DNA from 2 places in the Pseudoalteromonas sp. MMG012 genome. Region 2 is predicted to be linked to the other one. Evidence: predicted binding sites of a transcription regulator. Region 2 holds the regulator's gene; the other holds the start of a gene.

Region 1 (5,699 bases), on a different contig from region 2:
GGTAATACTTTGGAAAATAAGCATCTTCAGCAAAACGAGTACGATCAATTTAGAACCTTTTTAGAGCAGCAATGTGGTATTGTGCTTGGCGATAACAAGCTGTATTTGGTAAAGAGTCGCTTAGCACCACTCATGGTGCGTTTTAGTGTTCAGTCATTGTCGGAGTTGGTTGCAAAAACATTGAGCCCACATGAGCGGCAATTGCGTGCCGCCGTTGTTGATGCAATGACAACAAACGAGACGTTGTGGTTTAGAGATTCTTACCCATTCGAACTTCTTAAAACCAAGATTTTCCCAGAATTTAGTGAATTACGACGGTCGGTGAAAATATGGTCAGCAGCGAGCTCGTCAGGACAAGAGCCGTACTCAATAGGTATGTCAGCAAGTGAATATCAATCTAAAAGCCCTGGCGCTTTGAAAATGGGTGTACAGGTTGTAGGTACTGATATTTCAAACACCATGCTTGATATGTGCAAACATGCTGAATATGATGCACTGGCTCTTGCTCGAGGGTTATCATCCGAACGTCGGCAAAAGTTTTTTAAAGACAGTGGTAACGGCATGGCACAGGTGGTAGAGCCTGTAAAGAAAATGGTCAATTTTAGACATCTAAACTTACTTGACTCGTATGCTTTGATGGGTAAGTTTGATGTTATATTTTGCCGTAATGTGCTGATTTACTTTTCCCCAGAAGTGAAAGCAAAAATCATAGCTCAATTTGCCCAAGCTCTAAATCCCAAAGGGTATTTGTTTCTTGGTGCATCGGAATCAATGGCGGGCTTGAGTGATGAGTTTGATATGATCCGTTGTAACCCTGGAATTATATACCAGAAAAAACAATAACTTAAGGCGGTTTTTGCCGCCTTTTTATTTTGGCCTAAGAATTGCTTTAACTCCATATAGTCAAATTTTTGGAGTTACGTTATGGCGATTAGTTTTGATAAAGCCTTAGGTGTTCACCCCCAGACAATAGCCATCCGCTCTCAGCGAGCAGAAATATTAGCAAGTAACATTGCTAATGCGGATACCCCTGGTTACAAAGCAAAAGATATTGATTTTGCACGAGCATTTAAAGCGGCAAAATCTAACCAGCAAAGTGGCAATACAATGCTGCGCACCAATGACAAACATCTCTCCGGTGGTACTAAATTAAACAGCGGTGTAGAGCTATTTCGTAATCCAAATCAAACAGATACGGGCGATGGTAATTCAGTTGATATACAAGTGGAACGAAACTTGTATGTACAGAATGCATTAGAGTATCAAGCAAGTTTGCAATTTCTCACAGGTAAATTTAAAGGGTTGAAAAAAGCCCTAGGCGGTCAAGGAGCTTAATTATGAGTTTATATAATGTATTTGACATAGCGGGTTCAGGAATGAGTGCGCAAAACATACGCCTAAATACCACTGCGAGTAATATTTCTAACGCAAATAGCATTAGTTCAAGCCAAAATGATGTGTATCGAGCAAGGCACCCTGTATTTGCAGCTGAACTTACTAAAGCAAATGAATTACAAAATGCAAACTCAGCAGGCGCATCAGTGGGAGTTAAGGTATTGGGGATCGTTGAAAGTGATAAACCACTTCAGGTCGAATATAGTCCCAATCATCCAAGTGCCGACAAAGATGGGTATATCTATAAACCAAATGTGAATGTAGTTGAGGAGATGACAAATATGATTTCCGCTTCACGTTCGTATCAAACAAATGTTCAGGTGGCAGATGCAGCAAAACAAATGCTGAGTAAAACTCTGCTACTTGGTCAGCGTTAACGGGGGCACTAGCCAATGAATAGCGAAGTAAGTCAAACGTCCAGTCATATTGATTCGTTACGGTGGCCAGATAAACAAAAGCCAGTAGAAAAAGATGATACGTTAAAGCAAGAGGATTTCTTTGCCTTGCTTACCCAGCAGTTATCTTATCAAGATCCGAGTAAACCTGCTGATAATGACCAAATGATCGCACAAATGACGAGCTTTACAATGGCGGAAGGTATTTCAAATTTGAATACAAAATTTGAGTCTTTGTCTGCATCAATGACATCCAATTCTGCGTTACAAGCATCAACCCTAGTTGGTAAGAAAGCGTTACTTGAATCGGATACTTTGGAGTTAAGTGCTAGTGGTTCAGCGAGAGGCTCTATTATTTCAGCTAAGCCGGCGGAGAAATTGGTCGTAAATATCTACGATGAATCAAACCAGTTAGTTCGCTCTATTGATATGGGGGAACAAAAAGCAGGTGCAATTAGGTTCGAGTGGGATGGTAAGAATGGGGATGGTGAACCAATGCCTGAAGGGGATTATGAGATAAAGGCAGAAGCAAGTATTAACGGTGAATTTACCAGTTTACCGACAGCAACCTTTAAAAATATCGATAGTGTCAATGTTAATGGCGCTAACGGAATAATCATCAACACAAAAGCAGGCGCAGTAAGACTTACTGACGTCGCTGAAATCGCTTAATTCAAAGTTTATAGAATAGGCCTTACGTACAAGAGGTAAGAGTATGAGTTTTAATATTGCATTAACAGGTTTAGCGGCTGCTCAAAAAGATCTGGACACCACCGCAAATAACATCGCAAACGTAAATACCACAGGCTTTAAAGAGTCTCGAGCTGAATTTGCTGATGTTTATGCATCATCAGTATTTAGTTCAGGAAAAACTAAAAATGGTGATGGTGCGCAAACGACAATGGTTGCACAGCAATTTCACCAAGGTTCATTGCAATTTACAGCCAATTCGTTAGATTTGGCAATCACTGGTGAAGGTTATTTTGCTACGAGCTCTGAATTAGGCTCGCAGGATTATAGTTATACGCGAGCTGGTGCATTTAAGTTAAATAAGGATAACTTTATCTCAGATGCGCAAGGTAATTTCTTACAAGGCTTTCCTGTAGACCCAAGCACTGGTGCAACTACATCGGTGAGTTTAAGTACTGCATCGGCAATGCAAATCCCTGATGCATCAGGAGCTCCGAGAGCGACAACTAATGTATATTCTTCGTTTAACCTTGATTCAAGAGCGTCGCAACCAACAATTGCTTTTGATCCAACAGTTGGTGCATCGTTCAATAGTTCAACATCTACTACGGTGTATGACTCGTTAGGTGAACCTCATACGGTACAGCTTTACTTCAGAAAAACAGCCACAGCAAATAATTGGGAGGTATTTGGTACCATAGATAATAAGCCTTTCACGTCTGATGGTACAGCGGGTACTGGTGGGCCACATCCTATTGCAGGGTTTACATTCGATGCAACAGGCTTACCTAGTTCGACGATCCCATACTCTGCTGCAGGGGTCGCTGGTACAGCGGTACCGGTCGTTGCTGGTGGGACGTTTGGTGCACTGCCCTTACCTAGTGGCGCAGGTACAGGCCTTTCAACATTGTTAACTAATGGTGCTACGTTTCCAGCTCCATTGAATATGAATTGGCGCGATGAAGCGAATACCACCAACAAATTACCGACTCAATATGCGAGTCGCTTTGAAGTGAAAGCACTAGAGCAAGATGGCGCAACAGTAGGGCGTTTAGCTGGGGTCGATATTGGTGCAGATGGTAAAATTGTTGCCTCATATAGTAACGGTGATTCAACATTTTTAGGCCAAGTGGCTATGGTTCGCTTTTCTAACTCCCAAGGGCTTCAACAAGTGGGAGGCACTTCTTGGAAAAAGAGCTTAACCTCAGGAGAGCCAATTGCGGGAGAGCCAAACTCCGGAACGCTCGGGTCAATTAATTCTTCGGCGTTGGAACAATCAAATGTAAACTTGACGAATGAGCTTGTTGATTTGATAAGTGCGCAGAGAAACTTTCAGGCGAACTCCCGAGCGTTAGAAGTGAATTCAACATTACAACAAGCAATATTACAGATTCGATAACGAACTAATTCTAAAGGCCGCATATGCGGCCTTTTTATGTTTCCCTCCTTGGTCCGCCATTAACTCTATTTACCTTACTCACCTACAATCTACCGTCAAAATTTAACTGGCATTATAATTGCATTATTCTTTATATGATGAATTTTTAGGTCAATGCAATGGATAAAATGCTCTATATCGCTATGTCTGGTGCGAAACAAAACCTGCATGGTGTGGCTATTAAAGCAAATAATTTAGCCAATGCAAATACGACCGGGTTTAAGTCAGATTTTGCTCAAGCACGTTCCATGCAGGCATTTGGTGAAGGGTTACCGACTCGGGTGTTTGCTATGCAAGAGCGGCCTGGTACGAATATGACTAGCGGCGCGATTGTTGAAACCGGGCGAGATCTAGATATCGCGGTGTCTGATAAGTCTTGGATAAGTGTCATGGATAAAAGTGGCAAAGAAGCTTATACCAAAGTTGGGACGCTGAATATTACTGCTGATGGAGCGCTGGTAACTAGTCATGGGCGTCAAGTTGTTGGTGAAAGTGGTCCTATTATTTTACCTATTCCGGTAGAGAAGGTGACATTCAGCGATGACGGGTCGATTCAAGTGCGCCCTCAGGGGGCACCTGCAAACTTTTTGGAAGTGGTAGATCGTTTAAAGATCATTGAAGCAGATAACACCAAATTAGAAAAAGGAAATGATGGTTTATTCAGGCCAAAAGAAGGCTCGCTAGATGATGGTTTATGTGGTTTTTGTGATGTATCACCCACAGCAAAAGTAATGAGCGGAGCCTTAGAAATGTCTAATGTAAATCCTGTGCATGAGATGGTCGATATGATTAATCATCAGCGGCAGTTTGAAATGCAAATGAAACTAATGAAAACAGCAGAAGAAATTGACGAACGTCATGTATCACTGCTGCGTATAGTCTAACGAAGTGAGGTATATGTTATGAATCCAGCGTTATGGATCAGTAAAACCGGCCTAGATGCCCAGCAAACTGATATATCGGTAATTTCGAATAACCTCGCGAATGCTAGTACTGTAGGTTACAAGAAGAGCAGAGCAATTTTTGAAGATTTACTTTATCAAAATATTAATCAGCCTGGTGGTCGTTCGTCACAAGATACAGAGTTACCCTCAGGACTAATGCTCGGTGCGGGGGCCAAGGTTGTTGCAAACCAAAAGAATTTCTCCCAAGGTAATATGCTTAGTACTGAAAACTCATTAGATTGGATGATCCAAGGTCCTGGTTTTTTTGAAATTCAAATGCCAGATGGCACCATTGGGTATAGCCGTAATGGCCAATTTACGACCGATGAGAATGGTAGAGTGGTTACTTCAGGTGCAGGTTTCCCTGTGCAACCAGAAATGAATGTGCCAGATGATGCTAAGTCGATCACAATTTCACAAGACGGCGAAGTATCTGTGAGAGTCGCAGGGCAAGCACAAAATACGGTTATCGGGCAATTAGTTATAAGTGACTTTATTAACCCATCAGGTTTAGAGCCAATGGGTCAGAATTTATATACGGAAACAGCGGTGAGTGGAGCACCAGTGCAAGGGAATCCGAGTGCAGATGGATTAGGTTCTATTGTGCAAGGAGCATTGGAGACATCAAATGTCAATGTGACTGAAGAGTTGGTCAACTTAATTGAAACCCAGCGAGTCTATGAAATGAACTCAAAAGTGATTTCTTCAGTGGATGAGATGCTGAGTTATATCAATCAGCAGTTATAAATTTTAGGAGGTTGTATGCGTGCTTTATGTATGATTGTGGCGGCATTGATTTTGCTTTCTGGTTGCGTGTCGACACAAAATAGTGAGGTT
Region 2 (5,699 bases):
CGAGAATACGTTTTTTGCTATTAAAAAGGACCGCAGCTTTACTGCAGTCCTTGTTGATTATTGAGCTAAGTTTCATGGTTAATGTCGAGTAAGCTTTTCTTTGTGTTTGATTACTTGTCTGTCTAGCTTGTCAACCAAACCATCAATAGCAGCATACATATCTTGATGCTCGGTAGAGGCAAATACTTCTGCTCCGCTTAAGTGTAAGGTCGCTTCGGCTTTTTGTACGAGTTTTTCAACATCTAAAATCACATGCACATTATTGATATGATCAAAGTGCCTTTCTAGCTTCGCAAACTTGGTGTTGACATAGTCTCTTAGTGATTCAGTTACTTCTACGTGACGACCAGTTAAATTTAGTTGCATGAGCATTTTCCTTCTTTGATATTACGTCTTATATCAAGCTTTTACGCTGATTCGACGGTGGAATGGCTAACGACTCCCGATATTTTGCTATCGTACGTCGGGCCACTTTGATTCCTTGCTCTGCCAATATATCCGCAATTTTGCTATCACTTAATGGCTTAGCAGTATTTTCGGCGGCAATGAGCTTTTTGATCAATGCTCTAATCGCTGTGGAAGAGCATTCACCTCCGTTTTCGGTACTCACATGGCTCGAGAAGAAATATTTCAACTCAAAAATGCCCCTAGGTGTGTGCATATATTTTTGTGTTGTGACACGTGAAATAGTGGACTCATGCATCTCTACCATTTCAGCCACATCATTTAGCACCATAGGTTTCATTGCTTCAGGGCCATGTTCAAAGAATGCCTGTTGTTGCTGCACAATGCAATTAGTTACTTTCATTAACGTATCATTGCGGCTTTCTAAGCTTTTAATAAACCATTTAGCTTCTTGTAAATGCGAACGAATAAATTGACTATCAGTGCTTGATTTCATTGAGCGAGACATCGCCGCATAGTGATCATTGACTCTAATTTTCGGCATTGAATCAGGGTTTAATTCAACTAACCATCGGCCTTTCACTTTTTTCACAGAGACATCAGGTATGACATATTCAGACTCTTCGCGGATGATACTGGCCGCAGGTTTTGGATTTAAGCTGTGTATTAGAGTCATGACTTCTTTTAAATCGGACTCTTTCAGCTTCGTCTTTTTCATTAGCGTTCGATAGTCTCGACTTGCAAGTAAGTCGATATGTTCGGTGAGCACATGTTTAGTATGTTCCAGCCAAGGTGTACTTTTATCAAACTGATTAAGCTGGATACATAAACATTCTTGTAAGCTCCGAGCAGCAATGCCGACAGGGTCAAATAATTGAATGCGTTTCAGGACAGCCTCAATTTCATCAAGTTCAATGGCATCTTCTGAACTCTCGTCATTAAGGCTTTCTAAGATTTCATCGGTCGATAAGGTTAATAAACCACCATCATCCACGGCTTCCACAATAGCGACAGCGATCCCTCTATCAGTATCACTAAACGGGGTCAGTTCTAGTTGCCACATTAAGTATTCATGGAGCGATTCGGTGGTTGCGCCTTGGTACATGTTTTCGTCTTCAGGCATAGGGCCGCTGCTTGTTGCTGGTGCAGCACTCATGTATTCATCCCATGTGACATCCATCGCAAGTTCTTCGCTAACAGTGTCTTTACTCATAGCCGCGTCTGCATCAAGCTCATAGTCACTGACTGGAGCTTCTTCAATACTGTCTGAATTAGATTCTTCTTTCGAGAGCTCTTTATGTTCTTTTTCTATATTTTCGTTGTCGTTTTCATGCTCTGATTCTTCAACTTCCAGTAATGGGTTGCTGTCCAAGGCTTCTTGGATTTCTTGTTGGAGATCTAGCGTGCTCAATTGCAACAAGCGGATAGCCTGTTGTAATTGGGGTGTCATGGTTAATTGCTGACCCATGCGCAGCTGTAACGATTGCCTCATGTATCTCTAACAATCCTTTCTATTAATCAATTATTAAAATTACCTAGATACTATAACTATAGCCTGAATTGTTCACCTAGGTAGACATCTCGAACAGTTTGATCGGCAAGCACGTGTTCTGGAGTACCTGATGCAATTAATTCACCATGTGAAACTATGTATGCTTTTTCGCACACATCAAGTGTTTCTCGTACATTATGATCTGTGATCAGAACACCTATACCGCGTTTTTTTAAATGTTCGATAATTTTCTTTATATCTAACACCGAAATTGGGTCAACACCAGCAAAAGGCTCATCTAACAGGATAAATTTTGGGTTTGCGGCTAAAGCGCGAGCAATTTCGACTCTTCGACGTTCACCTCCTGACAATGCCATACCTTGACTTGTACGTATATGTTGGATGTTGAATTCATCTAATAATTCATTAAGAATTTGCTCTCGATCAGGTTTACTCAGCTCATTACGAGTTTCTAAAATAGCCATTAAGTTCTGGTAAACGGTTAACTTTCGAAAGATGGAAGATTCTTGCGGTAAATAACCTATGCCTAACCTTGCTCGACTGTGCATCGGTAACAGGGTGATATCGTGGTCATCAATTGTTACGGTACCGTTGTCGCTTGGCACTAATCCAACAATCATATAAAAACTGGTCGTTTTACCTGCCCCGTTGGGGCCTAGCAAGCCAACAATACTGCCTGCCTCGACGGCAAGGCTGACATTTTTTACGACTTGTCGTCCTTTGTAGCTTTTAGCCAAAGCGGTTGCAGTCAAAGTACTCATTTATTATTTGCCTTGTTCTTTATTCGATTTTTTTTCTGGGACTAGAATTGTGTGTACTCGGCCAGTATTTTCATTACCCTTTTCAGCATTTATTAATTGTTTATCCATATCGTAAATTATGGATTGTGCTTTTATGATTTGGCCTGCTTGGTTAATTTCTGCATCACCTTTGATTGTCAGCTTTTTATTCGCTACATCATATCGAACCTCACTCGCCGTGGCACTTAATACGGTGCCATCAGCTTGTGTCTCGGTAAAACGCGCTGGGTTACCTGTAGCGACAAGCAGTTGTTTATTTTCTCCTAACTCAGCCCGTCTATGCACTTCTAGGCGATCAGCGTTAATTTGTCTATTACCATGTATAATTTCAACATTTTGTTCAAAAATACCAATGTTGGTTTTTAATTGTGCGGTTTGCTTGCCTGCTTTAATTGATACTTGTGATGCAAAGTCATTATTGTTGGCCGCAAGCGCGCTGCTGAATGTAAGCCCAATAAAGGCTACGGTGACTATTAATCTATTGGTCATAATAAATGGTTCTAGTATGGTTAATTAGCTCTATAACATCGGTATTTAAATCGGCGTGCAGACCTTTACCTGTGATGAGTAAGTCTGGACCTGTGATTTCTACCGGTTGCTCCGATTGCATTAGTTTATTGATAATTTCAACCCGAATATGGTCCGCGTTGATATGTGTAATCATGGCTTTATCTGTTAGATTTTGCGCCACAACATTACCTTCCAAAATGAGTATGTTATTTTCGTATAATGTGGCTTCAGTTGCTGTGATTTTCCAGTTTTTAGGCCCGTTATATAAAGTAAAAATAGGTGCTTCAAAATGGCTAAAGCCAAGCTCTTGATATAATTCCATTTTATCCGCAGTTACTGTATGGCTACGAACACCCGTTTCATCATAGATTGTTTGTTGTAATTGTGTTGCTATATAATCTGGCTTAGCAATGACATCACTGGTACCGTTTTCTGATGACGGGGGGTGGGTGAAGTAAGGGTACCACAACCATCCCATAATCATTGAAAAGATAATCAATAATGCAATTCGATTTATGGTCATGTGCTTGTTCCAGTGGTACCTAACGAGTGACCTTGTGCTAACATAATCAAATCGGTTAATTCACGTACAGCACCAAACCCTCCAGGTAACATGGTTGTATAATGCGCAACGCGCTTTATAAGAGGGTGAGCATCGTTAACTGCGACTGAAAAGCCCACTAATTGCATGACGGGCAAATCAGGGCCATCATCTCCGATATAAGCGATGTCTTCATCTTGTAAATCTAATGCTTGCTTTAGTGTGTCATATGCCAGCAGTTTATTTTCTTGGCCTTGATAAATATGCTGTACGTTTAAGCTAGTCATTCTTTGCTGAACAATCTGTGAATGCCGGCCAGTAATAACGGCAACTTGCACGCCACTATTGATTAGAGCTTTGATGCCAAACCCATCTTTTGTATTAAATGCTTTTAATTCTTCACCGTTGTTGCCAAGGTAAATCCGACCGTCAGAAAAAACGCCATCAATATCACATATCAGTAGCTTAATATTAGCAGCCTTGCTGTATGCAACATCACTGATAGGTTGATATAAGTCTGAGAATTGCATTATAAAACTCCTGCTCGTAGTAAATCTTGCGTATTTAAAGCACCGACCGGGTAGTGGTTATCATCTATGACAATCAAACCATTAATTCGTTTCGTTTCCATTATATTCAATGCTTCAGCTGCAAGAATATTTGCATGTACGGTTGCACAGCTTTTAGTCATTACCTCGCTAATGAGTGCGTTATGTAAATCAATTCTTTGTTCAATGATTCGCCTTAAATCCCCATCTGTAAAAATACCACATAAGCGAGATTCAGAGTTAATTACGGCTGTCATTCCTAATCCTTTGGCTGACATCTCGAAAAGCGCAGCTTTTACCGTGTCTAGATCAGTCACTACGGGTACTTCGGCGCCTTTGTGCATGATGTCATCGATGGTCAGTAATAGTCTTTTCCCTAATGCACCACCAGGGTGAGAAAGTGCAAAATCATCGGCTGTAAAGCCTCTTGCCTCTAACAAAGCGACGGCGAGTGCATCACCCATTACCAATGTTGCCGTTGTACTAGCTGTTGGAGCAAGTCCTAATGGGCAGGCTTCTTTCGATACGGCAATACATAAATGTACATCGGCTAACTTAGCAATGGTTGAGTGCGAATTACCGGTCATTGCGATCGTTTTTGCGCCAATGCGCTTAATCACAGGTATGATACTCAAAATTTCGCTCGTTTCACCTGAATTAGAGATCAGCAGGACAGCATCTTCTTTGGTGATCATGCCTAAATCACCATGACTGGCTTCCCCAGGGTGAACAAAAAAAGCGGGGGTACCAGTACTGGCAAATGTCGCTGCAATCTTACTCCCAATGTGACCTGATTTTCCCATGCCAATGACTATCGTTCTACCTGTACAATTAAAGATAGTTTCACAGCCAGCTTCAAAGCTCTCATCGATATACTGCGTGATTTCATCTATAGCTTGGCGCTCAATTTTGATCACTTGTCTTGCAGTCTTAGAAAAATTTATTTGGCTCATCAGTGACTTCCTAGAATGAAATAATGTAATACATATAGCTAATGAAAGCGGCTAATAACAGCCCTCCTTCTATACGGTTTATTTGTCGAGATCCTGTGAAACTTAGGCTCATAAGAATAAGCGCGGCAGTGGCTGCTAACATGATATAGATGTCTCGTTGTGCAATATTCAAATCTAGAGAAGCTGGGTTTAAAATGCCAGCAATGGATAAAACCGCGAGTATGTTAAAGATATTAGAGCCGATGATGTTACCAAGGGCGAGGTCATCTTCTTTTTTTAATACGCCAGCAATACATGCAGCAAGTTCAGGCAAACTGGTTCCGATCGCTATGATTGTTAGCCCAATTAATAAGTCGCTCATGCCAAAAAATTTTGCGATATCGACAGCTGAGCCGACAAGGTAGTGTGAGCTGACGGGTAACAATACCA

The links. Region 2 encodes sigma-54, which starts transcription at its own class of promoters, with help from an activator protein. Its sites were predicted from a motif close to GTTGGCACGNNNNTNGNNT; they were not measured.
Region 1: a site for sigma-54 is predicted at 3,985-4,003, ahead of J8L97_RS00925 (flagellar basal body rod protein FlgF). Genes of this name have one in related genera too.

The regions. Positions count from the first base shown of each region.
Region 1 covers NZ_JAGJEF010000002.1:16,901-22,599, reverse strand. The annotation lists gene J8L97_RS00950 (protein-glutamate O-methyltransferase CheR) at 10-843, shown strand; gene flgB (flagellar basal body rod protein FlgB) at 925-1,335, shown strand; gene flgC (flagellar basal body rod protein FlgC) at 1,338-1,772, shown strand; gene J8L97_RS00935 (flagellar hook assembly protein FlgD) at 1,788-2,462, shown strand; gene flgE (flagellar hook protein FlgE) at 2,506-3,879, shown strand; gene J8L97_RS00925 (flagellar basal body rod protein FlgF) at 4,038-4,802, shown strand; gene flgG (flagellar basal-body rod protein FlgG) at 4,821-5,609, shown strand; gene flgH (flagellar basal body L-ring protein FlgH) at 5,625-5,699, shown strand, end outside.
Region 2 covers NZ_JAGJEF010000010.1:35,214-40,912, forward strand. The annotation lists gene J8L97_RS05365 (PTS sugar transporter subunit IIA) at 1-76, opposite strand, end outside; gene hpf (ribosome hibernation promoting factor) at 79-366, opposite strand; gene J8L97_RS05375 (RNA polymerase factor sigma-54) at 395-1,897, opposite strand; gene lptB (LPS export ABC transporter ATP-binding protein) at 1,954-2,679, opposite strand; gene lptA (lipopolysaccharide transport periplasmic protein LptA) at 2,683-3,207, opposite strand; gene lptC (LPS export ABC transporter periplasmic protein LptC) at 3,197-3,751, opposite strand; gene kdsC (3-deoxy-manno-octulosonate-8-phosphatase KdsC) at 3,748-4,299, opposite strand; gene J8L97_RS05400 (KpsF/GutQ family sugar-phosphate isomerase) at 4,299-5,270, opposite strand; gene J8L97_RS05405 (calcium/sodium antiporter) at 5,281-5,699, opposite strand, start outside.